DNA from 4 places in the Janthinobacterium sp. KBS0711 genome. Region 1 is predicted to be linked to each of the others. Evidence: predicted binding sites of a transcription regulator. Region 1 holds the regulator's gene; each other region holds the start of a gene.
What was found. Region 1 encodes FNR, which switches genes on or off when oxygen is low (the NO sensors DNR and NnrR bind a similar motif). Its sites were predicted from a motif close to TTGATNNNNATCAA; they were not measured.

Region 1 (7,794 bases):
GCCGGCCAGTTCCGTGCCCAGCGGCTGGTGCAGGATGCGCTGCTCGCCGCCGTCGTTCTTGGCGATCAGCGCCTGGTGCAGGGCATCGAACAGGCTCGAGCCCGTGATCGGCTTCATCAGCACGACGTCGGCCTCGGCCGCGCTGGAGATTTCCTCCAGGTGGTTGCGGGCGAAGGCGTTGACCATCACCACGATGGGCTGGCGCTGGCCGCTGGCTGCCTGACGGATGGCCTTGGCCGTGGCCAGGCCGTCCATCACGGGCATGTGCCAGTCGGCCAGCACCACGTCGTACGGCTGCTGCTGCGCCAGGCGTTCGCGGTACAGTTCGATGGCGGCAAAGCCGGAGTCCACTTCGTCGGCCAGCCAGCCCCACGCCTCGATCAGCTTGACGATCAGTTCGCGCGTGGTGCGGTTGTCGTCGGCCACCAGCAGGCGCAGCTGGCCCAGGGTGGGCGTGCGCCGCGTTTCGGCCGGCTGCGCCAGCATGTCGAACGGCACGCTGAACCAGAAGCGGCTGCCCTTGCCTTCGCTGCTGGCGACGGCGATGTCGCCGCCCATCATGTGGATCAGCTGCTTGCTGATGGCCAGGCCCAGGCCCGTGCCGCCGAAGCGCCGCGTGATGCTCTGGTCGCCCTGCGAAAACGCGGCAAACAGCTGCTGTTGCTGCAACTCCGTCATGCCGATGCCCGTGTCGCGCACTTCGAAGCGCAGCCAGGCGCGGCCGTTGTCTTTCTCGGCCAGGCTGACGGCCACCACCACTTCGCCGCTCTCGGTAAACTTGATGGCGTTGCCGGCCAGGTTGACGAGAATCTGCTGCAGCCGCTGGGCGTCGCCCACGAGGCGGCGCGGCACGTCGGGCTCGACGGCAATCGCCAGTTCCAGCTCCTTTTCGCCCGCATTCATCGTCATGGTCGTGGCCAGCGTGTTCATGACCTCGTCGAGGTCGAATTCGACGGGCGACAATTCCATGCGGCGCGCCTCGATCTTCGAATAATCGAGCACGTCGTTGAGGATCCCCAGCAGCGACTGGCCCGCCACGCGCACCATGGTCAGGTACTTGCGCTGTTCCGTGTCGAGCTTGGTATTGCCCAGCAAATACACCATGCCCAGCACGGCATTGAGGGGCGTGCGGATTTCATGGCTCATGTTGGCCACGAAGTCGCTCTTCGCGCGGTTGGCCGCCTCGGCCCGGTCGCGTTCCTGTTCCAGCTCCGCCGCGCGCGATTCGAGTTCCTGCTGCAGCCGGTCGCGTTCGCTCATCAGGCCGTTGAACGCTTCCGTCAGCTCGCCGATCTCGTCGCGCTGCTGCACCGGCACGGGGGTGAAGCGGCTGCCGCTGGTGCGCAGCGCCTGCAGGGTGTCGCGCAGGCGCACCAGCGGCGAGAGCAGGCGCACGGTGACCCAGCCCAGAACGGCTGCGGCCAGCAGCGAGGCGAGGATGCTCCACAGCACCAGCCGGTACAGCACGCCGTCGAACGGTTCGAAGGCGTCGTCGAGGGGCAGCGAGGCGGCCAGCAGCCAGTTCACCGATTTCAGGCGCTTGAAGCTGTTGACGGCCGTGATGCCGCGGCTGTTGGTGCTGACCATGGTGCCTTCGCCATCGTCCTTCAGCAGCTGGGTGGTCGTCAGGTTGGCGTTCGGCAGGCGCGGCTGCAGCAAACGGCTGGTGTCGGGGTGCAGCACATAGCGCGGCACGGCGCCGCGCGTGAGGATGAAGTAATAGCCGCTCTTGCCGATCTTTTCCGAACGCAGGCGGCCCAGCAGGTTGTCCTTGTACAGGCGCAGCACGCCGATCAACACGCCGGCCACCTGGCCATCGGCGGCGAGTATGGGCGCGACCATCTGCACGATGGGCATGCCGCTCGATTTGCCCAGCATCGGCTCGGTGATCATGGGCTGGCGCGTGCGCAGCACGGTCTGGAAATACTCGCGCTCGGCGACGTTGATGCCGGCGCGTCCCGCCACTTCCGGCATGTCGGCCACGACGGCGCCGTGCGCGTCGAGCACCAGCACGTCGTCGAACAGCACCAGCATCGAGCGGCGCGAATAGTAGTCGCGCAATTGGACGGGCTGGCCGATCAGTTCCGGCGGCTGCTGCCGTGCCGTCAGGGTGACGATCTGCAGCAGCATGCCCAGCTTGTCGTCGAGTTCGGCGGCGGTGCGGGTGATCAGCGATGATTGCTGGCTCAGCAGGACGCGGGTGAAATCGTCGCGCATGTGCTGCACCTGGATCATGGTGACCAGGGCGATCATGGCGATCGAGGTCAGGCTGGTAGCCAGCGCGACTTTTGCTTTGATGCCGAGAGGCTTCATGATTTCCTTTTCAGTACCGTGCGGCACAGGCGGCAGATAATGCTGTCAGGAATTTTCCTATCAATACCCCAGCTTGGCAAGCGCCGCCACGCAAATTGCCCTCTCCGCATGGGCTTTTGACGATGTTGCCATATAATTAAAGGCTGGACGTCGTTTATTCGCCGAAATTACGGTGAAATTGGCACACGGCAACCCGGTATGCAGTAAACTTGTTGTTGCACTTTCTTAAAGGTACCGACATGACTGAAGCGCTACTCACTCCAACCTTGCCCACAGTGAACGTGGAAGCGTTGCGAGCGCGATGCTCGACGTGCAGCATGCATCAATTGTGCCTGCCGATGGGCCTCGATGTGGGCGACATGGACAGGCTGGACCAGATCATCGGCCGCCGCCGCAAGATCGTGCGCGGCGCCTCGCTGTTCCGCATCGGCGACTCGTTCCAGAACCTGTACGCGATCCGCCTGGGGCACTTCAAGACGTACCAGATCAATCCGGGCGGCGAAGAGCAGGTGACGGGTTTCCAGATGGCCGGCGAACTGCTGGGCATGGACGCCATCAGCGCCGACCGCCACCACTGTAATGCGGTGGCGCTGGAAGACAGCGAAGTGTGTGAAATCCCGTTTTCCAGCCTGGAACAATTACTGGGCAATATGCCGACCCTGCTCCGTCATTTCCACCGCATGATGAGCCAGGAAATCACGCGCGAGCAAAGCGTGATGCTCTTGCTGGGCAATATGCAGGCGACGCAGCGCTTTGCCGCCTTCATCGTCAACCTGGCGTCGCGCTACGAGGCGCGCGGCTATTCGAGCAGCAAATTCCAGCTGCGCATGTCGCGCGAGGAAATCGGCAACTACCTGGGCCTGACCATCGAAAGCGTCAGCCGTTTATTGTCGAAATTCAAGAAGGAAGGCTGGCTGCGTGTCTCGAACCGCGAGATCGAGATCCTGCAGCCGGCGAAATTGAAGGCCATTACAGCCGGCACGGACGTCTGCAAATAACAGCACCGTCAAAACCTACTGCGCGTCGCGCTTTGCGGCCTGCGATGCTCGCTGTGCTCTAGCACAGCTGCGCTTCTCAGCCACAAATCACTGCCGCTCGCTACGGTTTTTTCCCGGCGCTGTACGTTATAGCTCTTCATCCGCGTGCAGCGCGATGCTGCGTTGCACGGGCCAGGTCCAGATGCCGGACAGGCGCCACTCGCGTTTGTCGTTTTCCACCAGCACCTGCCAGCGGCTGCGCTCGAGCATCGGCAGCGCTACCGAGAAATTGCCGGCCGCATCGGGCTGCACCAGCAGCTTGATATCCTTTTCCGGCAGGGTCGCATGCGCCAGGTGCAGCTGCAGCGGCCCCTGGTACGCCTTGCCGAAGCTGTGCACGGAACCGCTGAGGCGCGCTGCAGCGACGTCATACGACAGGGTCGTATCCATCGCCAGGTTGCTGGCGATCGTGTCGCGCTTCAAATCCTGGTTGATCGCCTTGCCCTGCTTGTAATAATCGCCCACCACCAGTGCGTCGGGCTGCGTAAACGCGATATAGCCCATGAAGCTGCCGACGACCACGGACAGGCCGGGACCGATCATCAGCAGCCATGGCCAGCGATGCTTGTACCACGGGGCAACGGGAGGTTGCAGTTTCAGACTGTCGGACATGGTATTTCTCCTGTGTTTCTGTGTATACGGCCAGCCCCCATGCGGGGACCGGCCTTCCTGCATTAGCGCGGCACGATGAAGACCGCGCTTTCGCGCACATGCAGCGACGGGTCGTCCAACGAGTGCAATTCGATCGCAATCTTGTTCGACCCTTTCTCGCCGACGCCGTGCGGCACGCGCAGGCGGATCGGCCAGCCCAGCGTTTCCGTCGGCTGCAAGGTCACTTCTTCGCGCGTCAGCAAGGTCAGGCCCGGCAAGCCGGATGCGCTGATTTTGAAATGCTGGGTTTGCTCGGAGGTGTTCATGATCTGCAAACGATAGACGTTTTCGATCATGCCGTCTTCCACTTCGCGTCCCATCGAACCGCGGTCGCGGATCACGTCCATTTTCAGCGGCGTGCGCAGGGCCAGCGAAGTACACACGGCGATGATGATCAGGGCCAGGATGGACGTGTAGATCAGCACGCGCGGGCGCATGGCGCGCTGGCGGATCTGCTTCGAATTGAAGTTGTTTTCCATCGCATGGTCGGTGCTGTAGCGTATCAGGCCACGCGGCCGCTCGACCTTGTCCATCACGGTATTGCAGGCATCGACGCAGGCGGCGCAGCCGATGCATTCATACTGCAGGCCGTTGCGGATATCGATGCCGGTCGGACACACCTGCACGCACAGGGTGCAATCGATGCAGTCGCCCAGCTTGTCGTTGTTGCCGGCCTTCTTGCTCATCGCGCCGCGTGGTTCGCCGCGCTTGGCATCGTAGGTGATGATCAGGGTGTCCTGGTCGAACATGGCGCTCTGGAAGCGCGCGTAGGGGCACATGTATTTGCACACCTGCTCGCGCAGCCAGCCCGCGTTGCCGTAGGTTGCCAGGCTGTAGAACAAGACCCAGAACCATTCCCAGGGACCGAAATTGAGGGTGGTCACCTCGCGCGCCAGTTCCTTGATCGGCGTGAAGTAGCCGACAAAGGTAAAGCCCGTCCACAGGGCGATGGCGCCCCAGACCAGGTGCTTGGCCGTCTTCTTGAAGGCCTTGCGCACGGAGGGGCCCTGCTTGTCGAGGGCCATGCGCGCGCTGCGCGTGCCCTCGATGCGGCGTTCGACCCACAGGAAGATTTCCGTGTACACCGTTTGCGGGCAAGAGAACCCGCACCACACCCGCCCGGCAATGGCCGTGACGAGGAACAGCAGATACGCACAGATGATCAGCAGGGCCGCCAGGTAGATGAAATCCTGGGGCCACAGCACGACGCCGAAAATGTAGAACTTGCGCGTGGTCAAATCGAACAGCAGGGCTTGCCTGCCATTCCAGGTCAACCACGGCAAGCCGTAGAACGCGAGCTGGGTAAGCCATACGCATACCCATCGCCAGGTAGCGTAGCGTCCTTTGGCCTCGCGAGGGTAGATTTGCTCGCGGGCCGCATACATCTTGATGACTTGAGGTTCCATTACATCATTTCACGGGCGTCTGGGGATTCGACAGGCTCCAGACATACGCCGACAGCACGTGTACCTTGGATTCGCCGAGGAAGTCGCTGAAGGCCGGCATGGTGTTGTTGCGACCCTTGCGCACGGTTTCCATGATGGTATCGGCGCTGCCGCCGTACAGCCAGATCTTGTCCGTCAGGTTGGGCGCACCGAGCATCTGGTTGCCCTTCGCGTCGGCGCCGTGACAGGCCATGCAGGCGCCGAACTTGGCCTTGCCCAGCACGGACTTGACGGGGTCCGACGTGGAACCGGACAGGCTCAGCACGTAATGGGCCACGTTCTCGACATCCTTTTCGGAACCCAGCGCGGCGCCCATCGGCGGCATCTGCCCATTGCGGCCGTGCATGATGGTGGTCTTGATGATGTCGGGATCGCCGCCATACAGCCAGTCCTTGTCCGTCAGGTTGGGAAAGCCCTTGTTGCCGCGCGCATCCGAACCGTGGCATTGCGCGCAGTAGGTCAGGAACAGGCGCTGGCCGATCGCTTGCGCCTGCGGATCGGCCGCCACCGTCTTCAAGTCCTGGCTCAGGTACTTGTTGAACAGGGGACCGTAGTCGGCTTCCGCCTTCTTCAGCTCTTCCTCGTACTGGCCCGTCGATTTCCAGCCCAGGCTGCCGGCATAGGTGCCCAGGCCCGGGTACAGGAACAGGTAGGCCAGCGCGAAGACGATGGTGATGTAGAACAGCCACATCCACCAGCGCGGCATCGGCGTATTGAGTTCCTTCAAGTCCTCGTCCCAGACGTGGCCCGTGGTGCCGTCGGCGGGGGCGCCGGCGGCCACTTTCACTTTCGACTGCGAGTACAGCAGCACGCCGCAGCCGATGATGCCCAGCAGGGACAGCACGACGATGTAGATATTCCAGAAGCCGTTGGTAAAGTCAGCCATGGTTGCGCTCCTTCGCCAGGTTCGTCTCGGCCTCGGCCGGATAGTCGAGCGCGTCGTCGGCGAACGGCAGGCGCGCCGCCGCGTCGAAGTCGCCATTGCTGCGGCTGAACGTCCACCACAGGATGCCCACGAACGTCGTAAAGGAAACCACCGTCATGACGCTGCTGGCGCTGTCAAACAGGTTTTCGATTGCCATGCTAATTCCTTGTTTTGATTAATGTACCGAGGCCTTGCAGATAGGCGACCAGGGCGTCTTCTTCCGTCTTGTCCTGCAGCTGCGCGGGGCCGGCGGCGATCTCGTCATCGCTGTACGGCTGGCCCAGGCGTTTCAGGGCGCGCATCTTCGGCATGATGTCGTCAGGCACCAGCTTGGTCTTCGCCAGCCATGGGTAGGCCGGCATGTTCGACTCGGGCACCACGTCGCGCGGGTTGTTCAAGTGCGTGCGGTGCCATTCGTCGCTGTAACGGGCGCCCACGCGGGCCAGGTCCGGCCCCGTGCGCTTGGAACCCCACTGGAACGGACGGTCGTAGACGAACTCGCCGGCGACCGAATAGTGGCCATAGCGTTCCGTTTCCGCGCGCAGCGGACGCACCATCTGCGAATGGCAGTTGTAGCAGCCTTCGCGCACGTAGATGTCGCGGCCCGCCAGGCGCAGCGGCGAGTACGGCTTCAGGCCGGCGACAGGCTCCGTCGTGCTCTTCTGGAAGAACAGGGGGACGATCTCGACGGCGCCGCCGATGCTGATCACCACCGTGACCAGGGCGATCAGCAGCCAGGGGTTTTTCTCAATCCATGCATGTGAAAATTTCATTTGCTTTTGCTCCTATCAGGCGTGCGCCGCGTTCAGTTCCGGAATGCGGGCGACGGGGAGTTTGCTGCCGCGCAGAGTCATCCAGGTGTTGTAGCCCATGATGCACATACCCGACAGGTACAGCAGGCCACCGGCCACGCGCACCACGTAGTACGGATACGTCGCTTTCACGCTCTCGACAAAGGTGTAGGTCAGGGTGCCGTCCGGATTGACCGCGCGCCACATCAGGCCCTGCATCACGCCGGCGATCCACATGGCCGCGATGTACAGCACGATGCCGATGGTGGCCACCCAGAAGTGCACGTCGACCAGGCGCGTGCTGTGCATCTGCGTGCGGCCCGCCAGGCGCGGCAGCAGGTAGTAGATCGAACCCATGGTGATGAAGCCCACCCAGCCCAGGGCGCCCGCATGCACGTGGGCCACGGTCCAGTCGGTGTAGTGCGACAGCGAGTTGATGGTCTTGATCGACATCATCGGACCTTCGAAGGTGGCGATGCCGTAGAACGACAGCGAGACGATCATGAATTTCAGGATCGGGTCGGTGCGCAGCTTGTGCCAGGCGCCCGACAGGGTCATGATGCCGTTGATCATGCCGCCCCAGCTTGGCGCCAGCAGGACCAGCGAGAAGACCATGCCGATCGATTGCGTCC
Region 2 (7,794 bases), on a different contig from region 1:
CGCCATCTGCAACCGCGTGGCCGTCGTGGAAAACGGCGCCATCGCCGAACAATTCGATCTGAGCGACACGGCCACCCCGCGCAAGACGGCGCTGGGACGCGAGCTGGCTTATTACGGCACCGAGGCGTTTGAAGCCACCGCATGGAAGGATGCAACACATGTTTGAAGAATCGATCAATAACGTCATCAACCTGCTGCCGGAAATCTGGGTGGCGCTGGGCCAGACCATGACCATGCTGGGCATTGGTCTCACGGCCGCCATCCTGATCGGCGGCCCGCTGGGCATCCTGCTGTTCCTCGTCTCGGAAGGCCAGTCGCTGGAAAACCGTCCGCTGTCGACGATCCTCGGCTGGCTGGTGAATACCGTGCGCAGCTTCCCCTTCATCATTTTGCTGGTCGCCCTGACGCCGTTTACGCGCATCATCGCAGGCACGTCGATCGGCCCGCTGGCGGCCAGCGTGCCGCTGTCGTTCGCCGCTATCCCCTACCTGGCGCGCCTGGTGGAACAGAACCTGCGCGAAGTGCCGCGCGGCGTGATCGAGGCGGCGCACGCCATGGGCGCGTCGGAAATGCAGATCATCTTCCGCGTGCTGCTGGTCGAAGCGCGTTCCGGCCTCGTGCTGGCCCTGACCGTGCTGTCGATCAGCTTCCTGTCGTATTCGGCCGTGGCCGGCGTGGTGGGCGGCGGCGGCATCGGCGACCTGGCCATCCGCTACGGCTACTACCGCTTCGAGACGGACATCATGGTCGCCACCGTGGCCATCCTGATCGTGCTGGTGCAAACCATCCAGTTCGCCGGCACGCGCATCGCCAAGCGCCTCGACAAACGTTAATTCATCTTCAGTATTTCAGTACAAGGAAAAGCATGAACCACATTCGCCGCACCCTGCTCCTGGCCGCAACCAGCCTGGCCTTCGCCACCGCCGCCCACGCCAAGGACCCAAAAGAACTCGTCATCGGCACCAGCTCCGGCCCGTATTCGGACCAGCTGAAGCTGGGCATCAAGCCTATCCTGGAAAAACAGGGCTACAAGGTCAAGATCGTGGAATTCAACGACTACGTGCAGCCGAACTACGCGCTGGCCGAAGGCTCGCTGGACGCCAACGTGTTCCAGCACATCGTGTATCTGACCAAGTTCGCCACCGATAACAAGCTGCCATTGAGCCCCCTGATCACCGTGCCGACCATGCCGATCGGCCTGTACGGCGGCAAGCAGAAAACGCTGGCCGACGTGAAGAACGGCGCCACCATCACCATGCCGAACGACCCGACCAACCAGGCGCGCGCGCTGGTGATGCTGGCCAAAATGGGCTGGATCAAGCTCAAACCGAACGTCGATCCGCTGCGCGCGTCCGAACGCGACGTGCTGGAAAACCCGAAGAAGCTGAAACTGGTGCCGCTGGAAGCGGCGCAGCTGCCACGTTCGCTGGCGGACGCCGATTACGCTTTCGTCAACGGCAACTTCGCCCTGGCCGCCGGCATGAAGCTGACCTCGGCCCTCGCCGTGGAAAAGATCTCGGACAGCTACATCAACCTGGTCGCCATCCGCACGGCCGACAAGGCCAAGCCATGGGTCAAGGATCTGGAAGCGGCCTACCGCTCGCGCGCATTCCTCGACGCGACGAACAAATACCTGGCCGGCTATGAAAAAACGGATTACCAGCTGGCGCTGGAAAAAACGCTGAAAAAATAAACGGTACGCTTGAAACGTAAAAAGGACGGCTGTTGCCGTCCTTTTTTTTCGCCCGCGCTACGCGGACATGCCAACACTTAGAAGCGGTAGCCGACGCCGACGCCGATCAGGATAGGATCGACCTTGACTTCGCTGGCCTTGGCGCCACCGATGAAGACGTCGCTGCGGATCTGTACTTTCTTGATGTCCAAGTTCAAGGACCAATTTTTATCCAGCTTGTAGTCGACACCGGCTTGCAGCGAGTAACCCCAGCTGTCGTGCTCCAGGCGGCCGGCGCCGTTCAGCAATTTCACGTCCGAGATATTCGTGTAGTTGATGCCGGCACCCACGTATGGGCTGAACTGTTTTTCCGGCATGAAGTGGTATTGCAACGACAGGGTCGGCGGCAAGTGCTTGAAGGTACCGATATTGTTGCCGTCGAGCTTGACGTCATGCTTTTGCGGGTAGGTCAGGATCAGCTCGGCGGCGATATTGGGGGTGAAGAAGTACGAAATATCGATTTCAGGAATCGTCTTGCTGCTGACCGTCAAACGGTCGGATGCGCCGACGCCACCAACAGGAGCAGATTTATCGGCCGGATCGATGTGCACGGCGCGCGCACGGACCAGCCATGGGCCTTCCTGTGCCATTGCGTTGCTGGCGAATGCGCCGATGGCGGCCAGGACGATTGCTGCTGTAGTTGCGGACTTTTTCATTCTAGTTCCCTCTTTTTGTCGTTAAGTAACGCTGCGAAGTCTAAGAGTGCAGTGCAACAAAAACTTTGATCCACATCAAATAGTGCTAGATGGCATCAATAGAGGGATTTTTTCCTTTGCCCAGGTCAAGAAAATGCGGCAGCGCGTCAATTCGCTTCGGCAAACAGGCCGGCGACCCAGTCGGCAAACACGCGCACGCGCGGCGACAGTTGCCGGTGATGGGGATACAGCACGGACACGGGCAGCGGGTCGGGACGCAAGTCCCGCAGCACTTCCACCAGCTCGCCCGCGTCCAGGGCCCGCTCAAGGTGATAACGGGGCGCCTGGATCAGGCCCATGCCCGCGCGGCAGCAGGCGTGGTACGCATCCGCGTTATTGACGGACACCGTGCCCGGCAAGGCCACGCTGTGCCGCTGGCCATCTACCTTGAAATCGAAGGGCCAGACCTTGCCCGTCTGGGCGGAAAAGAAATTGACGGCGCGGTGGCCATCGAGCTGCGCCAGATTTTCCGGCGTGCCGTGCGCGGCCAGGTAGGCGGGACTGGCGCAGGTAAGCTGTTCGAGCAGCGCCACCCGGCGCGCCACCATCGACGAATCACTCAATTCGCCCACGCGCAGCACGCAATCGACGCCTTCGCGCACCAGGTCGACGAGGCGGTCGCCCATGCCGATTTCCAGCTCGATCAAGGGATAACGGGTGCAGAACTGGTCCAGCACGGGCATGACGAAATGCATGGCCAGGGTCGCATGCAAGTCGATGCGCAGCTTGCCGGCCGGCTGCTGCGCCACTGAGGAAAACACGGCTTCCGTTTCTTCCAGGTCCGCCAGCAGGCGCACGCAGCGCTGGTAATACGCCTCGCCATCGGGCGTGGGCGTCACTTGCCGCGTGGTCCTCTGCAGCAAGCGCACGCGCAGCCGCGCTTCGAGTTGCTTGATCGCATGCGTGACGGTGGCCTTCGGATAGCCGAGGTCATGCGCCGCCTGCGTGAAACTGCGCAACTCGACGATGCGCGTAAAGATGCGCATCGCATCAAATCGGTCCATGCCCTGCCCCATTGTTATTGCTTGCTGCACAGTGTAGCGATATCGCTCTTGATTTTGCAATACCGACGGAAGATGCGTGCAACGCAATCGGACCTTGCACCGATGTCACTGGATTGCAGGCCAGCTGGCCAGCATACTATTTCCAGTTCACACGATACAAGTGAGAATAGTAATGATTATCATTTGCGATATAATGAATGACCTCGCTAGGCGACTACAAAAAGGAATGGGAGACATGGATATATTGAGGGAACTGCGTGAATCGGGATTGAAAGTCACCATCCCCCGCTTGCGGATTCTGCAGCTGTTTCAAGAAGGCACGATCAAGCACCTGAGTGCGGACGATGTCTACAAACTCTTGCTGGCCGAAAAAATCGACGTGGGCCTGGCCACCATCTACCGCGTGCTGATGCAGTTTGCCGAAGCGGGCATTCTGTTTCGCCGCCACTTCGAATCGGGCCACGCCGTCTTCGAATTGAACGAAGGCCAGCACCACGACCACCTGGTCTGCACGGGTTGCGGCAAGGTCGATGAATTCGTCGACGAAGGCATCGAACTGCGCCAGAACGAGATCGCCGCCGAGCGGGGCTTCGTGCTGCACGAGCACGCGCTGTCGCTGTACGGCACCTGCGCCGAATGTACGGCCAAGAAAGTCCCGCCGCGCAAAGCGTCCTGAGGCAGCGCGCAATCTAGCGCCAGGCGGCCCGCCTGCGCTACACTGCGTGCGCAGCAGTTCTCGACAAAGGAAAGCCATGTACATCGGAGAAATCGCCCGCCTGGCGGGCACCTCGCCCAAGGCCTTGCGCCACTATGAAGCGCTGGGCTTGTTGGGTGACGTGCGCCGCTCGGGCGCCTACAGAGTCTACACGCAGCAAGACCTGGCGCAAGTCAAGCTGATACGCCAGGCGCAGGTCCTGGGCTTCCGCCTGGCCGAACTGCTGCCCGTCCTGGCCGGCGACGATACCGACTGGGCCGCCCTGTCGCAGCACATCGCCGCCAAGCGCGCACAGGTGCAGCAGGATATCGCCCGCCTGCGCCAGCTCGACGCGCAGCTGGCCGACATCGACACGGAAATCGGCGACTGCCTGGCGCGCCAGCGTCTGCAAGAGGCCGCTTGACTCTGCCACTAGGGACAGGCTTTAGCATGCAAGCTCTTCTTTAACGGACAGCCTGCATCATGACCAAGACGACACCCAAGCGCATTTTGATTATTCTCGGCCACCCGTCCAGCGACAGCTATTGCGCCGCCCTGGCCGAAGCCTACGCCGCCACGGCCCGCAGCGAAGGCCACACCGTGCGCGAGCTGCGCCTGGGCCAGCTGGACTTCGACCAGAACCTGCATGAAGGCTACCGCCAGGTGCAACCGCTGGAAGCGGACTTGCTGGCGGCGCAGGAAGCCATCACCTGGGCCGAACACCTGGTGTTCGCCTACCCGATCTGGTGGGGCGGCGCACCGGCCCTGCTGAAAGGCTTTGTCGACCGCGTCTTCCTGCCCGGCTTTGCCTTCAAGTATCGCCCGGGCAAGGCCTTCCCTGCCCAGCTGCTGAAGGGCCGTACGGCCCAGCTGCTGGTATCGATGGATACGCCGCCCTGGTATTTCCGCTGGATCTACCACATGCCCGGCATCCACCAGCTGCGCAAGACGACCCTGGAATTTTGCGGCGTCAAGCCCGTCAGCGTGGCCAGCTTCGGTCCCATTTTGAACTCCACCGAAGCGCAGCGCGAGCGCTGGCTGGAACAGGCGCGGGCGCTGGCCCGGCGCCTGTAAGTTGCTTGCCATGCAGCCATCTTGCATACGGTTTTGACAAGCTCGTAATCAAGCCGTCACATTCAAAGGCTACCATGATGATATTGCCTGTTTGTCAGTCGCCTTGCTCTCGCGACAACAAGGGTCCGATCGTCATCTAAAGGTAGCCGCTGTGGAGTTCAACGCTTCTCGATTGCATCTTCCCCGTTATCGCACGTCCGTGGCGTCCGACCTGTGCATCCCCACGGAATCCGTGCAGGCCGACGCCAGCAATTTCGCCGTGCTGGAACTGTTCACGGAGCGGCGCGACATGATGAGCCTGCCCGTCACGGAGCAGCAGCGCCCTATCGGCTTAATCAGCCGCAACATCTTCATGTCGCAAATGTCCAAGCCCTTCTATCACGAGGTGTACGGCAAGAAGAGCTGCATCGCCTTCATGGACAAGGAACCGCTGATCGTCGATGGCGCCATGAGCATCGAAGACCTCACCTTCCGCGCCGTGGAAGCGGGCGAGAAGGCGCTGGCCGACGGCTTCATCATCACCGAGGCTGGCGCGCTGGCCGGCGTGGGTTTCGGCTTGCAGCTGATGAACGTGGTGGCCACCATGCAGGCCGAAAAGAACCGGCAAATCATGCACAGCATCGATTACGCCAGCGTGATCCAGCGCGCCCTGCTGCGCACTTCCGATGCGGAATTGCGCGCCACCCTGCCCGATGCGCACCTGGAATGGCAGCCGCGCGACGTCGTCGGCGGCGACTTCTACTTTTTCGAACGCCACGCGGGCGGCTGGTTCGCCGCCATCGCCGACTGCACCGGCCACGGCGTGCCGGGCGCCTTCATGACCCTGATCGCCTCGTCGGCCCTGAGCCAGGCCCTGCGCGAGCTGGGGCCGCACGATCCGGCCGCCCTGATCGGCGCAGTCAGCCGCGCCATCAAGACCCTGCTGGGCCAGGATGGCGCCAGCAGCAGCGAGGCCACAGGCCACGCCGGCTCGAACGACGGCATGGATTGCGCCTTTTTGTGCTACGACACGGCCAGCGCCAGCCTGCGTTTCGCGGGGGCGAAACTGGCGCTGCACGTGGTGGCGCCGGGCGACGAGAGCGTGCGCGCCATCGACGGCGCGCGCATGGGCGTGGGTTATGTCGACACGCCGGCCGGCTACTGCTGGCACAACGAGACGCTGGCCATCCCTCCCGGCAGCCTGCTGTTCCTCACCACCGACGGCTTGCTCGACCAGATCGGCGGCGCGCGCGACATCGCCTACGGCAAGCGGCGCATGCGCGAGCTGCTGCTGGCGCGGCGCGATGCTCCCGCCGGCGACGTGGCGGCGGCCCTGCTGCAGGACAGCGCCGCCTGGCAGGGAGCGCAGCCGCGCCGCGATGACTTGACCTTTTTCTGTTTCCGCCTGTAGTTTTGGCGCCATCGAGCCACCTTATCAACAAGAAACCGGGTCACCGGCTAGCCAGGAGCACGGACGTGCTGTACGAAGAATTCAACGAGTTTTGGGATGTGGCGCGCAAGCGCAACATCATCTTTTTTTACGTGGGCTATTTCTCGCAGCACGTGGTGAACGCCATTTCCGAAACCATCAAGGCGCGCCTCGATACGGCCGGCGCGGCCGGGCCCACGCGGCGGCGCATCTTTTCCTCGTTCATCGAGATGTCGCAAAACATCATGCACTATTCCGCCGACAGCCTGACGCCCGATGCGCAGCTGGACCAGCAGATGCGGCGCGGCTCGTTTTGCATCGGCACGCGCGGCGACAGCTTTTTCCTGCTGTGCGCCAATCCCGTCTCGACGGACAACGTGGCGCAGATCCGCGCCCGCCTGGAACCGCTGCACACCATGACGATGGAAGAAATCCGCCTCGCGTATAAAAAGGCCCTGCGCGAGGAAGCGCCGGCCGACAGCAAGGGCGCGGGCCTGGGTTTTCTCACCATGGCGCGCGACGCCAGCGAGCCGCTGGAATTCGAATTCGTCCAGGATCCCCAGGAGCCGGGCCACACCATCTTCTGCATCAAAGCCATCATTTGAAAGAGCCGACTCAGGAAAGTATATGCAATTACCGTCACCACTGTTCATCGCCGCGACCCCGAGTTCGCCCGAAATCGACTTCCGTTTCGAGCAGCACACCCTGTCGATCAAGGGCGAATCGTATCCGGAAAACGCAGCCGCCTTCTATGGCCCGCTGATCGCCGCCGTGCGCGCCTACCTGGAAGGCTGCCGCGAAGCGGCCATCACCGTCAACGTCTCGCTGGCCTACTTCAACAGTTCGAGCACGAAGATGCTGTTTACCCTGTTCGACACCCTGAACCAGGCTGCCGTGGACGGCAACCAGGTGCGCCTGAACTGGTACCACGACGAAGACGACGACACCATCCTGGAATTCGGCGAGGAGCTGCAGCAGGACTTCACGGCGCTCGATTTCCACGACCATCCCGTGCAAGGCAACTAGGGCATGCGCGCCGCCCTCTCCGAGTCCGGCCTGGAGCCCGACCTGTTCACCGTGGAAGCGGCGGCGCTGGCCGCCGCGCGCCGCATGCACGCCGACGCCAACGCCTCGGGCGCGGAACAGCGGCGCGTGCTCGGTGAACTGATCATCCACTACGAGCGGCT
Region 3 (7,794 bases), on a different contig from region 1:
CCATGGTAGCGCTGAATGCCCTTTTCGGCCAGCAAGGACAGGGCGACGAGCGAGCGGATGGCGTCGTCCGTGGACGGGTCGGCCAGCACCGTGTAGTCGTGGTGGTGCAAAATCGCCCAGGAGACATCGGAGGACAGGCCCCAGTTGCGCGCCAGCAAGCAGCCGATGGCCGCGTGGTTGGTCTGGTGGCGCGCGTCCTCCAGTGCCGTAAAGCAATTCTGCGCATCGTTGGCCGCCGCCGCATACGTGTTGACGTAGTCGGGAAAACGGTTCATCAGCAGGGGCACGCCGATATCGCAGAACAGGCCGAAGGTGTGGGCGATGTCGGGCGGGGCGATGCGCAGCTTGCGCGAGGTAAATACCAAGGCGCGTGCGCGCTTGGCCGATACATCCCAGAAGTTGGTCAGTTCCACGCCTTCCGCTTCCAGCGCCTGGCGTGCCAGCAAGCCCGTCATCATGGCGCTGCACTGGTTGATGCCGAGAAAGTTGATACCTTGCTCGACGGACTTGGCCTTGCGCGCGGCGCCATAGAACGGCGAGTTGGCCAGTTTCAGCAAAGCGCCGGACATGCCGACATCGTCGGCGATGATGCGCGCGATGCGGCGCGGCGACGGGTCCTGTTCCGCCAGTTCGCGCTGCAAGTCGACCAGCAGGCTGGGACGCGGCGGGATACGGATGGAACGCATCAAGGCGTCGACCGGATCTTCCTGCACTACCTGCTTTTGCGCTGCCGCTCTCATCATCACGCTTTCATCATCATTTTTGTGCCCGGTGCTTATTCTGTGCGCGCTGCCGCTGCCCGCTTCATGAGCGTCTGGCGCAGTGCCCGACGATTATCGCTGTTTATGCATGGCAATAGTTCATCTCTGCAATATATTGTCGCAAAAATCCCTGTTTTGGCCTGCTCCAGCCCCGATTTTCCTCATTTTACGACGCTGCCCATGAAGATGTTCATGATGAAAAGAGCAAGTTTTATTTGTTTTCAAGGCCGGGCAAGGTGTGCGGCGGGATGCACGGCGGTACAATTGCCGGATGAAAAAAATCCTCGCGGGTATCGATTTTGCGGACGATTCCAGCAGCGTGGCGCGCCAGCTGATCGGCGTGACCGTGCTGGTCGACGGCGTGGGCGGGCGCATCGTGGAAACGGAAGCGTATGACCGGCTCGACCCTGCCTCGCACACGTATGGCGGCATGACGCCGCGCAATGCGGCCATGTTCGGTCCGCCCGCGCACGCCTATGTCTACCGTTCGTACGGCATCCACTGGTGCCTGAACTTTGTGTGCCGCGAAGCGGGCCATGGTGCGGGCGTGCTGATCCGCGCGATCGAGCCGCTCGTGGGACTCGATGCCATGCGCGAACGGCGCGGCGTCGAAGATGCGCGGCTGCTGTGCTCGGGGCCGGGCAAGGTGTGCCAGGCGCTCGGTGTCACGCATATGCATAACCGGCTGGCGCTCGATGCGCCGCCATTCATGCTGCTGGCGCGCGAGGAAGAGGTGATGGTGCACGCAGGCCCGCGCATCGGTATTTCCAAGGCGATGGACACGCCGTGGCGCTTCGTGCTGGCTGGTTCGCGCTACCTGAGCAAGCCGATGCGCATGCCAACTGCCTAGCTGCGCCGGCGCTGTGGCGCCGTGTTTGCGCCGTGCAAGCCGGGCATGCCGCGCAGCGGGCTGTGCAGTGCGCGCCGCTCCTGCTGCGCACTGGCCGGATGCCGGAACGCTTCCTCGTCAGGCGATGCGGGCTGCGCGGGCGCCAGCGGGCCGAGGGTAAACACGGCCACGGCCGCCGACAATTTGACGGCCTGGTCCTGCAAACTGGCCGCCGCCGCCGCTGCCTGCTCCACCAGGGCCGCATTTTGCTGGGTGACGTCATCCATTTGCGTGACGGCCTGATTTACTTCCGTGATACCCGACGCCTGCTCCGCGCTGGCCTCTTTCACGCGCTGGATGATTGCATTGACTTGCTGCACCGAGGCCACGATGGCGCCCATGCTGTCGCCCGCTTGCTGCACGGCCACGCTGCCGCCATCGATGGTGGTGACGGAGGTGGCGATCAGGGTCTTGATTTCCCTGGCGGCCTGGGCCGAGCGCTGCGCCAGGGTGCGCACTTCGGACGCCACGACGGCAAAGCCGCGGCCTTGCTCGCCCGCGCGCGCCGCTTCCACCGCCGCATTCAGCGCAAGGATATTGGTCTGGAAGGAAATGCCATCGATCACGCCGATAATATCCACGATCTGGCGCGAATTGGCGCGTATCGTCGCCATCGTCGTTACCGCCTGCTGCATCGACATGCCCCCTTGCACGGCCAGGGTGGAGGCTTGCCCCGCCAGCTCGCAAGCCAGCTGGGCGTTGTCGGCATTGTCATTGACGGCTTGCGTCAGCGCTTCCATGGCGCTCGACGTTTCTTCCAGCGAACTGGCCTGCATTTCCGTGCGCGCCGACAAATCCAGATTACCGGTGGCAATTTCCCGCGAGGCCGTGTCGATCGATTGCACGGCGTCCATGATGGTGCGCAAGGTCTGGTTCAGGTGGGCGATGGTCTGATCCAGCACGCGCGAGGTGGCGGCGATTTCGTCATTGCCCTGCTTGGGCGCGCCGGCTGTCAGCTTGCCCGCCGCCAGGTCTTGCACGGCGTCGGCGATGCCGCGGATCTCTGCCAGCATGGCGCGGCGTACCAGCATGGTCACGACGATGGAAACGAGGATCGATAGCAGCACCGTCAGCAGCAAGCTCCAGCCGAGGCTGCGAAACTCGGCGCTGGCCGTCGCATGGGCCTCGTTGCTGAGGGTTGTTTCCAGGGCAGACAGCTGCGTCAGCTGCGTATTGAACTGGACGAATTGGGTTTCCGCCTTGAGCATGGAATTGGTGGCGATCGACTGGTCCATCTGCGCCATTTCCATGGTTTCCAGCACGGCCTTGCGATAGCCGGCCAGGGCCGTGATGGCCGCATCGACGAGGGTGCGCTCGGCGCCCGTGGCCGTGGTACGCAGCGTGGCCAGCTGAGTGCCGATGGCCGCATGGCGCGCCTTGATCTGTTGCTCCAGCGTATCGAGGCGGGCCTTGGCGAAGCTGCCATTCGTCCACGACAGCAACTGGTACATATTGCCGTGCACCTGCCTGGCCTCGCCTAGTACGTCGGCGGCCGCCTTCAAATGCGTGATGCGTACCCGCACCATGTTTTCCAGCGAGGCATTTTGCCGCACCATGCCATACCAGGCGCCGCTCGAGCTGAGTATCAGCAGCAGCAAGACCAGGGTGGGCGCCAGCAATAATTTTGGTCCGATGCGTAATTGATTGAGCATGCTTGCCTCCTGGCTATGGCTGTTCCAACCGCAGGCGGCGCGCGGCGTGCGCGCCGCCCCTGTCTTATTTTTTGTAGATGCCCGCTTCCAGCACCACATCGTTGACGCGCAGGATGTAGGTGGTCTTCGGCTCGATCTTGCCGCTGGTGGGATTCTTGTACTGGTAGTCGACCCAGCCCTTGCCTTGCTTTTGCGCCAGTTCGATGATTTCACGGCGATATTTCTTGCCATTCGCATCGGGCACGTCCGTCAGATCCTTGCCTACGATGGAAGGATTGATGGGGTGGGCCAGCACGATGCCCGTCTTGATGTCGCGCATGTCGACATACAGCGAACCCTGCACGAAATCGGGGTCTTTTGCCGTGATTTTCTTCATCATTTCTTCCTTGCCATGCGCCTTCATGAAGGTGGCGCCCCGTTCGGCCATGGCGATGGCGTCCTTTTCCGTTGGTTCGACCGCGGCGCTGACGTTGCCGCCGGCAAATGCCAGGCACAGCAGGCTACCCGTGAATAAGCGTTTCATGAAAGCTCCTTGTGATATCGAGGGATGTGTTGCCAAGTCGTAATTTACGTCGCCGAAGTCCGCCTCAGATTGCGATGGAACAAACTAAAGTGTTGCTTGTAGGCAGCTTGCAACGTATCGACGGCTTGTTGATATGCAGCAATTTGGTTCTGCACGGCAAGAACTATGATGACTTTCACAGCATGCCGAGGTGGTCTCGCATGCGGGAGAAAAAGGCTGGGATTGGCCGATATGGGGCCAATTTCATGAAAGTTATCGCTATTTACAGGCAAGGAGCCGATCGTGTCCGCACTCATTACCGAGCCGTTTTCACCCAAGTTCAAGCCGTACACACGGCAAACCATTCAGCAGGCGCGGCAGTGGGAATGGCTGCCGGAAGAGCAGCGCGAAGCCGTGCAGGTGGTGTCGCACGTCTTGCCGTTTCGCACCAATGAATATGTGCTCGATCAGCTGATCGACTGGAACAATATCCCTGACGATCCCATCTACCGCCTCGTCTTTCCCCACCGCGACATGCTGCCGCCCGAGCAGTACGCGCACTTGCGCGACCTGGTGCTGGTCAAGCAGGACAAGGCGGCCATCGACGCCTATGTGCATGGCTTGCGCCTGGGCATGAATCCCCATCCTGCCGGCCAGATGACGCATAACGTGCCGCGAGTCAACGATGCGCCCGTGCGGGGCCTGCAGCATAAATATGCGCAAACGGTGCTGTTCTTCCCCAGCGCGGGCCAGACCTGCCACGCGTATTGCACTTTCTGTTTCCGCTGGCCCCAGTTCGTCGGCATGGACGACATGAAGTTCGATGCGCGCGAGTCGCATGAGCTGGCAGCCTATCTGAAACTGCATCCGGAGGTGACGGACGTGCTGATCACGGGCGGCGACCCGATGATCATGAACACGCGGCAACTGGCCGCCTACCTGGAGCCGCTGCTGGCGCCGGGCCTGGAACATATCCAGAACATTCGCATCGGCACCAAGGCGGTGGCGTATTGGCCGCAGCGCTTCGTGTCCGACCGCGATGCGGATGATTTGATGCGCCTGTTCGAGCGCATCGTCAAGGCGGGCAAGAACCTGGCCGTGATGGGCCATTACAGCCATGCCGTCGAGTTGCGCCAGAACATCGCCCAGCAAGCTGTGAAACGCATCGTCTCCACGGGCGCCACCTTGCGCATGCAGGGGCCGCTGATCCGTCACATCAACGAAGACCCGGCAAGCTGGGCCGAGCTGTGGCAGACGGGCACGCGTCTGGGGGCGATTCCGTATTACATGTTTGTCGAACGGGACACGGGTCCGCGCGGCTATTTCGAGTTGCCCTTGGCAAAGGCGCACGAGATTTTCCAGGCCGCCTATCAGATGGTGTCGGGCCTGTCGCGCACGGTGCGTGGGCCTTCCATGAGCGCCTTTCCCGGCAAGGTCGTCATCGACGGTATCGTCACCATCCATGGTGAAAAGCTGTTTGCCCTGCAATTTTTGCAGGCGCGCAACCCGGACTGGGTGCGCCGGCCGTTTTATGCGAAATTCGATGCGGAAGCGACGTGGCTGGATCATTTGAAGCCCGCGTTCGGCCACGACAAGTTTTTCTTTGAAACGGATGAACCCGTGCCCCAGGTGCCGCACAAAATCATCCGCCTGGCACAGGCCGCCTGAGCATGCACGGCGCCGGCGCTTCTTCCCGCTGCGGCGTGGCCGTGTTTTGCCTGGTGTTCCTGCCGTTCGCGCTCGGGCATTATCTGTCGTGCCTGCTGCGCGGCGTCAATGCCGTGCTGACGGCCGAGTTGCTGGGCGCCATCGCCCTCACGCCAGCCCAGCTGGGCCTGCTCACCAGCGCCTTTTTTCTCGCTTTTGCGCTGGTGCAACTACCGATCGGCATGGCGCTCGACCGCTACGGCCCCCGTACGGTGCAACTGTGGCTGCTGGCGCTGGCGGCCCTGGGCGTGTGGCTGTTCAGCCGGGGCCACAGCTTTGCCGAGCTGATGTGGGCACGCGCCTTGATGGGGGCGGGCCTGGGTGGCTGTTTCATGGCCGCCGTGAAAGCGGTCTCGTGCGCCATCGCCCCATCGCGCCTGCCTTCCGTGCATGGCTATCTGATCGCCGTGGGCGGCCTGGGCGCGGCTACGGCCACCATGCCCGTCAAACTGGCTCTGCACTACACGGATTGGCGCGGCGTGTTCCTGGGCTTGGCGCTGGCGGCGCTGGCCATCGGGCTGCTGATCCGCCTGCTGTCGCCAGCCATGCCCGCGCCTGCCGCTGGCACGAGCAAGGTTAGCAAGGTCAGCGTCTGGAGCGTGTACCGCGATCCCGCTTTTCGCCGCACCATCGCACTGATCCTGCTGCCGCACACGGTGTTCTTTGGCGTGCAAGGCTTGTGGATAGGCCGCTGGCTGGCCGACGTGGGCGGCTTGTCCGACGACAACGTCGCGTATTTGTTGTACTTGGGCATGGCGGCCGTCATCTTCGGCGCCATCGGCATGGGCATGCTGACGGAATGGGCCGGGCGGCGTGCGATTGAACCGATGCAAGTGGCGGGCGCCGGCATCGTCCTGTTTGTCGCCGTGCAAGTGGCGATGGCGTGCAATGTGGTGCCCAGCCTGCCATTGCTGTCCGTGCTGTTTACCTTGCTGGGCACGGTGACGGGGCTCGAGTATGCGATCGTCGCGCAAAGCATGCCGGCCAGCCTGACGGGCAGGGCGGCCACCTGCCTGAATTTGCTCATTTTCACGGGCGCCTTCCTGGTGCAGGCGGGCTTTGGCCTGATCCTCGGCTGCTGGCCCCTGAACAGCCAGCAGCAGTATCCGCCGCAGGCCTACCAGGCGGCGTTCGGCGTGCTGGCGGCCTTGCAACTGCCGGGACTTGCGATGTTTTTCATAGACCGCTACAGGCGTGCCGGGCCATCCGGTAAAATGGCAGCCTGCACAGCGGCAATGATCAACTCCAAGGAAGACTATGAAACTCGTTCGTTATGGACGTCCAGGCAAGGAAAAACCGGGCCTGATCGATGAAGAAGGCAAACTGCGCGACCTGTCCGGCGTGATTGCCGATATTGACGGCGCACAACTGTCCGACAAGGCCTTGCGCAAGCTGGCCAAGCTCGATGAAAAGACGCTGCCCCTCGTGCGCGGCAACCCACGCTTCGGCGTGCCGCTGGCGAAAGTCGGCAAGTTCATCGGCATTGGCCTCAATTACGCGGATCACGCAGCCGAATCCGGCATGGCTATCCCCGCCGAACCCATCGTGTTCATGAAGGCCATCACTTGCCTGAATGGCCCGGACGACAATGTCGTGTTGCCAAAAGGTTCCAAGAAGACGGATTGGGAAGTGGAGCTGGGCGTGGTCATCGGCACGCGTGCGCAATACGTGAGCGAAGAGGACGCCTTGAAATACGTGGCCGGCTATTGCGTCGTCAACGACATTTCCGAGCGCTCGTTCCAGCTGGAGCGGGGCGGCCAGTGGGACAAGGGCAAGGGCTGCGACACCTTCGGTCCTGTCGGCCCGTGGCTGGTGACGCGCGATGAAGTCATCGACGAGCAGGATCTGGACCTGTACCTGGAAGTCAACGGCAAGCGCATGCAGACGGGCAATACGCAAACCATGATTTTCACGGTGGCGCAGATCGTCAGCTATTTGTCGCAATTCATGACCCTGGAACCGGGCGACGTCATCGCCACAGGCACGCCGCCGGGCGTGGGCCAAGGCCGCAAGCCGCAGCGTTTCCTGAAAAAAGGCGACAGCATGCGCCTGGGTATCGCCGGCCTGGGCGAACAGCAACAGGACGTGGTCGCCTGGACCGCCTGATGGCCGGTAGCGATCTCGACCGCTTGCCCCCGTTGCCGCTGGACCAGCTGGACCCGCAGCAGCGCGCGGCCGCGCAAGCCATCATCGACGGCCCGCGCGGGGCGCTGTACGGCCCCTTCGTGCCGCTGATCCGCAGCCCGGAGCTGATGGAAACGGCGCAGCGTATGGGAGAGTATT
Region 4 (5,936 bases), on a different contig from region 1:
CGCTGCCCGTGAGCACGATGCAGCCGATATTGTCATCCGCATCGAACTTCAGCAAGGCGTCGCCCAGCTCATTCATCATGTTCTCATTCAAGGCATTCAGCGCCTTGGGGCGGTTCAGGCGGATGACCGCCACTTTGTCCTGGATGTCGATGATCAGGTCTTCGTATTGCATAGTGTCTCCTCTCGATGAACGGTGCAACGATTGTAGCGGCTAACGGCAACGGCGCGGCAGGTGCGCTGCTATTATTGTGAGCCCGATCTTTTTTATCGAGCAGCATATTTTCTCTCCCCTCTTCCGGTATTGCGCCCGTTACCTGCGCGGCGACGGCAGCGCCGCCAGCGTCAATTTCCGCCGCCTGTGGTTCAGCAATGGCCTCAATTGCTTCGGCGCCCAGATCACCTCGCTGGCCCTGCCCCTGTGCGCGGTGCTCTTGCTGCATGCGACGCCGGAACAGATGGGCGTGCTGGTCGCGCTGCAGGCGCTGCCGTTCGCCCTCTTCGGCTTGCCTGTCGGCGTACTGCTGGACCGGCGCAGCAAGCATCCGATCATGCTGTTCAGCGAAAGCATGTCCGGCCTGGCCCTGGCCAGCGTGGCCGTGGCCTACTGGTGCGGCGTGCTGTCGATGCCATGGTTATATATAGTGGGCTTCATCATCGGCACGGGCTTCGTCGTCGGTGGCGGCGCCGAACAGGTGTTTCTGACTTTCCTCGTGGGCCGCGATGGCTTGATTGATGCGCAGTCAAAATTTGCCGCCACCGAATCAGCTTCGCGCCTGATCGGTCCCGGCCTGGCCGGCGTGCTGGTGCAAGTGCTGTCGGCGCCCGTCGCCATCCTGTGCACGGCCTGCGGCTATCTGGTTTCCGTTTTCAATCTGCGCGCCATGAGCGTGCGCGACCCGCGTCCCGCACCGTCCGACAAGCACGCCTTGCGCGACATCGCCGACGGCTTGCTGTTCGTCTGGCGCGAGCCGCTGCTGCGCGCGCTGGCCTGGGGCGCCGGCATCTGGCACTTCCTGTTTTACGCCAGCATGGCCTTGACGGTGCTGTTCGCCACACGCGACCTGGGCATGAGCCCTGGCGTGCTGGGCATGACGCAGATGCTGGGCGGCGCCGGCGTGCTGCTCAGCGCCTTCATCGTCAAACCGTTGACGAAGCGCTATGGCGCCGGCCGCACCATCCTGATCGGCCTGGCATCGACTTCGCTCTGCTTTGCCCTGACGCCAACGATACCCGCCGCGCTGTTCGGCAGCGCAGCGGCCAGCGCCGTGGCTTATGCCATCTTGATGTTCTTTTTCGATTGCGGCGTGATGCTGTTCTTTATCCCCTACCTGGGCTTGCGCCAGAAAGTCACGCCCGACCCCATGCTGGGCCGCATGACGTCGACCATGCGCTTCCTGACGGTGGCGACGGCGCCGCTGGGCGCGCTGGCCGCCGGCTGGGTAGCGGAACATTTTGGCGTACGCAATGGCCTGGCTTGCATCGCGGCAGGCAGCATTGCGCTGACGGTGGCCATGGTGTGGGGCACGCCGCTGCGTAGCGTGCGCACCTGAAGCGATGAACGGGAATACACTGGCGAAAGATTGCCTTGGCGACACTATTCACGCCAAAGCCTGTGAGGTTTGATTTACATCAAGGTTTTAATTGATGTAAATCCATAAGCTGTCTTACATCACTTGAGGAGCACGCTATGTTTAACACCATCTTATTTCCCACCGACGGCTCGCCGTTGTCCGACAAGGCCGCCGAGACCGCCCTCGCCTTCGCCCAATTGAACAAGGCCAAGCTGGTCGCCATCAGCGTGGTGCAGCCGTTCCCGTTCTCGCCGATGGCGGACGGCGGCATCGTGCTCGACGCCAGCCTGTATGAACAGCAGATGCAGGAAGCGTCGCAACGCGCGATCGACAAGATCGGCGCAGCGGCAAGCGCCGCCGGCGTGCCGTTTGAAGGCGTGGTCGCCGTGTCGCCAAGCCCGCACGATGAAATCGTCAATGCGGCGCAAACCTACCATTGCGACATCATCCTGATGGCCTCGCACGGCCGCAAGGGTTTGAACAAACTGTTCGTGGGCAGCGAAACGCAAAAAGTGCTGGCCCACACTCAATTGCCAGTGATGGTCCTGCGCTAAGCGACACCACGAACTGCCCGGCGCCGCGAGAATCTCAGCGCGCCGGCGCCTGCTTCGGCAACAGCACCCACACGGCGCCGCTCTGCTTCATGCGGCCCGCATTCTCGGCCGCTTCCGCGCCAAAACCAAAGAAGTAATCGACACGGATAGGCCCGCGAATGGCGCCGCCCGTATCCTGCGCCATCACCAGACGCTGCATGGGAATCTCGCTATTGGCTTGCGTGGTGGCCAAAAACACGGGCGCACCCAGCGGCAAAAAGCGCGAATCGATGGCCACCGAGCGCTGCGGCGTCAGCGGCACGCCCAACGCGCCCTTCGGCCCCACTTTCGGATCAGGCAAGCGCTCTTCCTTAAAGAACACATAGCTGGGATTGGCGTTGAACAATTCATCCTTGCGCGTAGGATGGCCGGCGATCCACGCCTTGATGCCCTGCGCGGACGCCTGGCTCAGGGTCAGCTCGCCCTTGTCGACCAGGTAGCGGCCGATCGATTTGTAGGGATGGCCATTTTGATCCGCGTATGCCACGCGCACGGTTTCCTGCGTATCGGTCAGCTGCACGCGCCCGGATCCCTGCACTTGCAGGAAGAAGGCTTCGACTTCGTCATCCACCCACAGCAATTCCTTGCCCGTGACGGACGTGGCGCGCTCGATGTCGGCACGGGTAGCGTACGGCACCACCTTCTTGCCGACCAGCTTGCCACGCAAGCGCATGTTCTTCAGTTCCGGATACACGCCGGCCAGGTCGACGGTGACCAGGTCGTCGGGCACCTTGTACAGCGGCGTCTGGTATGGACCGCCCCGCTTGCGCGCGCCGTGCAACAGCGGCTCGTAATAACCCGTCACCAAGCCGGTGCTGGCGCCATCGGCCGTGATGACTTGATTGGGCACAAAGAAGGTCTCGAAAAACAGGCGGATGGCCTTGTCGCTGTCGGCATTCACCTGGCGCGCGATCGTGCACGACTCCTTCCAGTCCGGCCGTTTGACCAGCACGCCGCACGAGGCCATGAACGCTGGCCAGGCGGCGCGCATGTCGTCGCGGGCCCAGCCAGGCAAGGCGGCAAACTTGGCGGGCACGAAGGTGGGGGCTGCCGCATCCGTGACATCCTTGGCGTCGGCCGGCTTGGCCGGAACCGGCTTGACGACAGTCGGGGCAATCGCCGGCGCCTTGCCAGTCGCGGCGACTGGCTCTGCCGGCGGCGTAGTACAGGCGGACAGGACAAGCGCGACGGCGCCGACTGAAACGGGTAGACTACCGCGTGTCAACAGACGGCGGGTAAATACTAAGCTGCGGGTAAATAACATAGGGGTGCGTATGTGGATCTTGATGATAGAGGCGCTGGTAGCGTTCTTCTTGCTGGCATTTATAGTCTGGTGGACCATGTATTCGGGTAAAAAACCCGCACCGCCTGCACGCAAGCAGCTCGGCGAAGAACAGGACAGCACCGAAAAACTGAAGTAAGGGGGCGCAAGCCCCCGCGTTGCATCAATGCAGGGTGCGCGGCACGGACAGCACGAACTCGGGAATCGGCGCTTCGAACTGATGGCCATCTTCGGCCACGCAGAAATACTCGCCGTGCATCGAGCCTTGCGGCGTGCCCAGCATGGTGCCGCTCGTGTATTCGAACTGCTCGCCCGGCTGCAGCAGCGGCTGGTGACCGACGGCGCCCAGGCCGCGCACCTCTTCCACCTTGTTGTTCGCATCCGTGATGACCCAGTGGCGCGAAATCAGCTGCGCGCCAGCCGTGCCCGTGTTGACGACGCGGATCGTGTAGCTGAACACGTGCCGCCCCTGGTCCGGTGCCGATTGCTCGGGCAGGTATTGCGTCTTGACCGTTACCGTAAATTCATAAGTCGCCATCATCATTCCTATTCAGACATTGCCAGTCGTATTGTGTGTCGCGCGCGACGCATAGACCATCGCGCGATGCGTATTCTGTGTTTCATCGTGCTTCAATAAGGCATGGTAGCGGCGTCAAGCGTAAAATAGCGCATCTTCGCATTTTCTATCCTTTGGCTACTCCACCATGACTACATTCCGTATCGCTCCCAGCATCCTGTCCGCCGACTTTGCCCGCCTGGGCGAGGAAGTGCGCAACGTCGTTACCGCCGGCGCCGACATCATCCACTTCGACGTGATGGATAACCATTATGTGCCGAACCTGACCATCGGCCCGCTGGTGTGCGAAGCGATCCGCCCGCACGTGCAAGTGCCCATCGACGTGCACCTGATGGTCAAGCCTGTCGATCGCATTATCCCGGATTTCGCCAAGGCTGGCGCGAACATCATCACCTTTCATCCGGAAGCGTCGGATCACGTCGACCGTTCCTTGCAACTGATCCGCGACAATGGCTGCAAATCGGGCCTGGTATTCAACCCGGGCACGCCGCTGCACTACCTGGAACACGTGATGGACAAGATCGACATCATCCTGATCATGTCCGTCAATCCAGGCTTCGGCGGCCAGTCCTTCATTCCGCACGCGCTGAAGAAAATCGCCGAAGCGCGCCGCATGATCGACGAATCGGGCCGTGACATCATGCTGGAAGTCGACGGCGGCATCAAGATCGACAACATCGCCGCTGCCGCCGCCGCCGGCGCCGACACCTTTGTCGCCGGTTCGGCCATCTTCGGCAAGCCCGACTACAAAGCCGTCATCGACGCCATGCGCGCCGAGCTGGCAGCCGTCAAGGGCGCCTGATGCAAGCGGGCACGGTGAAAGACCACGTACTGGCCGGCGTGCGCGCCGCCATCATCGACCTCGATGGCACGATGCTCGACACCGTGCCCGATTTCCATGTCGCCATCAACGGCATGCGCGCCGAGCTGGACCTGGCGCCCATCAGCGCCGACGCCATCAAGCTGATGGTCGGCAAGGGCTCGGAAAACCTGATCCGCACCGTGCTGGCGCTCGACTTCGATGCGGCCGGCGTGGAACAGCGTTTCGAGCAGGCGATGGACGGCTACCAGCGCCACTACCTGGCCATCAATGGCCAGTTCAGCACCCTGTATCCGGATGTGGAAGCGGGGCTGGCGGCAATGAAGGCAGCGGGCTTGCGCCTCGCCTGCGTGACCAACAAGCCAATCGCCTTCGCCCTGCCCCTGCTGAAGCAGAAGAAACTCGATGGGTATTTCGAGATCGTCTACGGCGGCGATTCGCTGCCCAGGAAAAAACCGGACCCGATGCCGCTGCTGCAAGTGTGCGCGGACTTCGACCTGGCGCCCGCCAAAGTGGTGGCCATCGGCGACTCATCGAACGACGCGCAAGCGGCCCGGGCTGCGGCTTGCCCCGTATTGACGGTACCGTATGGCTACAACCACGGACACTCTATACACGATACCGATTCCGATGGTATAGTAAATACGCTGCTCGAAGCGGCAGATTTTATTAGCATGCACAACAGACCAGCATACTGACCAAACCCAACACCATATCGTGAACACGTTTCTCATCAAAAAACACAATGTCACCCAAACCGGCTCGATTGAGGCCTGGCTTTGGCGACGCTGGCAATCCTGGCAGGCCTAAGGGCCGAGCCGTGTAAGATTGCTGCCGGCTGCACGCGCGCATTTGCGTACCGTATGCACCGGCAGGTTTTTTGATAACCCACCGCAGGGCTAGTGCATCGTGCACATGCGTACCCTGGCGGCATGGAGAGACACATGACCGAACTCGAATTCAAATCGCTGGGCCAGCAAGGCTACAACCGCATCCCCCTGATCGCGGAAGCCTTCGCCGACCTGGAAACCCCGCTCACGCTGTACCTGAAACTGGCGCAGACCCAGCAAGGCGGCAAGAATACCTTCTTGCT

Region 2: the regulator FNR is predicted to act here: its motif matches at 2,454-2,467, upstream of VM94_RS13870 (OmpW/AlkL family protein).
Region 3: the regulator FNR is predicted to act here: its motif matches at 3,954-3,967, upstream of VM94_RS16210 (KamA family radical SAM protein).
Region 4: the regulator FNR is predicted to act here: its motif matches at 1,620-1,633, upstream of VM94_RS03770 (universal stress protein).

What each region holds. Positions count from the first base shown of each region.
Region 1 covers NZ_LBCO01000004.1:59,933-67,726, reverse strand. Annotated here, with positions in the region: gene VM94_RS00865 (response regulator) at 1-2,313, opposite strand, end outside; gene fnr (fumarate/nitrate reduction transcriptional regulator Fnr) at 2,553-3,311, shown strand; gene VM94_RS00855 (FixH family protein) at 3,438-3,962, opposite strand; gene ccoG (cytochrome c oxidase accessory protein CcoG) at 4,025-5,407, opposite strand; gene ccoP (cytochrome-c oxidase, cbb3-type subunit III) at 5,412-6,332, opposite strand; gene VM94_RS00840 (cbb3-type cytochrome oxidase subunit 3) at 6,325-6,528, opposite strand; gene ccoO (cytochrome-c oxidase, cbb3-type subunit II) at 6,530-7,144, opposite strand; gene ccoN (cytochrome-c oxidase, cbb3-type subunit I) at 7,160-7,794, opposite strand, start outside.
Region 2 covers NZ_LBCO01000024.1:271,856-279,649, reverse strand. Annotated here, with positions in the region: gene VM94_RS13885 (methionine ABC transporter ATP-binding protein) at 1-166, shown strand, start outside; gene VM94_RS13880 (methionine ABC transporter permease) at 159-833, shown strand; gene VM94_RS13875 (MetQ/NlpA family ABC transporter substrate-binding protein) at 866-1,693, shown strand; gene VM94_RS13870 (OmpW/AlkL family protein) at 1,771-2,388, opposite strand; gene VM94_RS13865 (LysR family transcriptional regulator) at 2,535-3,431, opposite strand; gene fur (ferric iron uptake transcriptional regulator) at 3,667-4,107, shown strand; gene VM94_RS13855 (MerR family transcriptional regulator) at 4,184-4,549, shown strand; gene VM94_RS13850 (NAD(P)H-dependent oxidoreductase) at 4,609-5,199, shown strand; gene VM94_RS13845 (SpoIIE family protein phosphatase) at 5,372-6,589, shown strand; gene VM94_RS13840 (SiaB family protein kinase) at 6,655-7,212, shown strand; gene VM94_RS13835 (DUF1987 domain-containing protein) at 7,235-7,633, shown strand; gene VM94_RS13830 (GGDEF domain-containing protein) at 7,637-7,794, shown strand, end outside.
Region 3 covers NZ_LBCO01000024.1:797,955-805,748, reverse strand. Annotated here, with positions in the region: gene VM94_RS16230 (HDOD domain-containing protein) at 1-743, opposite strand, end outside; gene VM94_RS16225 (DNA-3-methyladenine glycosylase) at 1,033-1,611, shown strand; gene VM94_RS16220 (methyl-accepting chemotaxis protein) at 1,608-3,302, opposite strand; gene VM94_RS16215 (cache domain-containing protein) at 3,367-3,825, opposite strand; gene VM94_RS16210 (KamA family radical SAM protein) at 4,108-5,472, shown strand; gene VM94_RS16205 (MFS transporter) at 5,475-6,824, shown strand; gene VM94_RS16200 (fumarylacetoacetate hydrolase family protein) at 6,769-7,617, shown strand; gene VM94_RS16195 (carboxymuconolactone decarboxylase family protein) at 7,617-7,794, shown strand, end outside.
Region 4 covers NZ_LBCO01000006.1:186,854-192,789, reverse strand. Annotated here, with positions in the region: gene VM94_RS03780 (enoyl-CoA hydratase) at 1-172, opposite strand, end outside; gene VM94_RS03775 (MFS transporter) at 249-1,550, shown strand; gene VM94_RS03770 (universal stress protein) at 1,688-2,125, shown strand; gene mltA (murein transglycosylase A) at 2,160-3,389, opposite strand; gene VM94_RS28675 (hypothetical protein) at 3,439-3,585, shown strand; gene apaG (Co2+/Mg2+ efflux protein ApaG) at 3,610-3,984, opposite strand; gene rpe (ribulose-phosphate 3-epimerase) at 4,151-4,825, shown strand; gene VM94_RS03750 (phosphoglycolate phosphatase) at 4,825-5,541, shown strand; partial or broken gene VM94_RS28825 (anthranilate synthase component I) at 5,788-5,936, shown strand, end outside.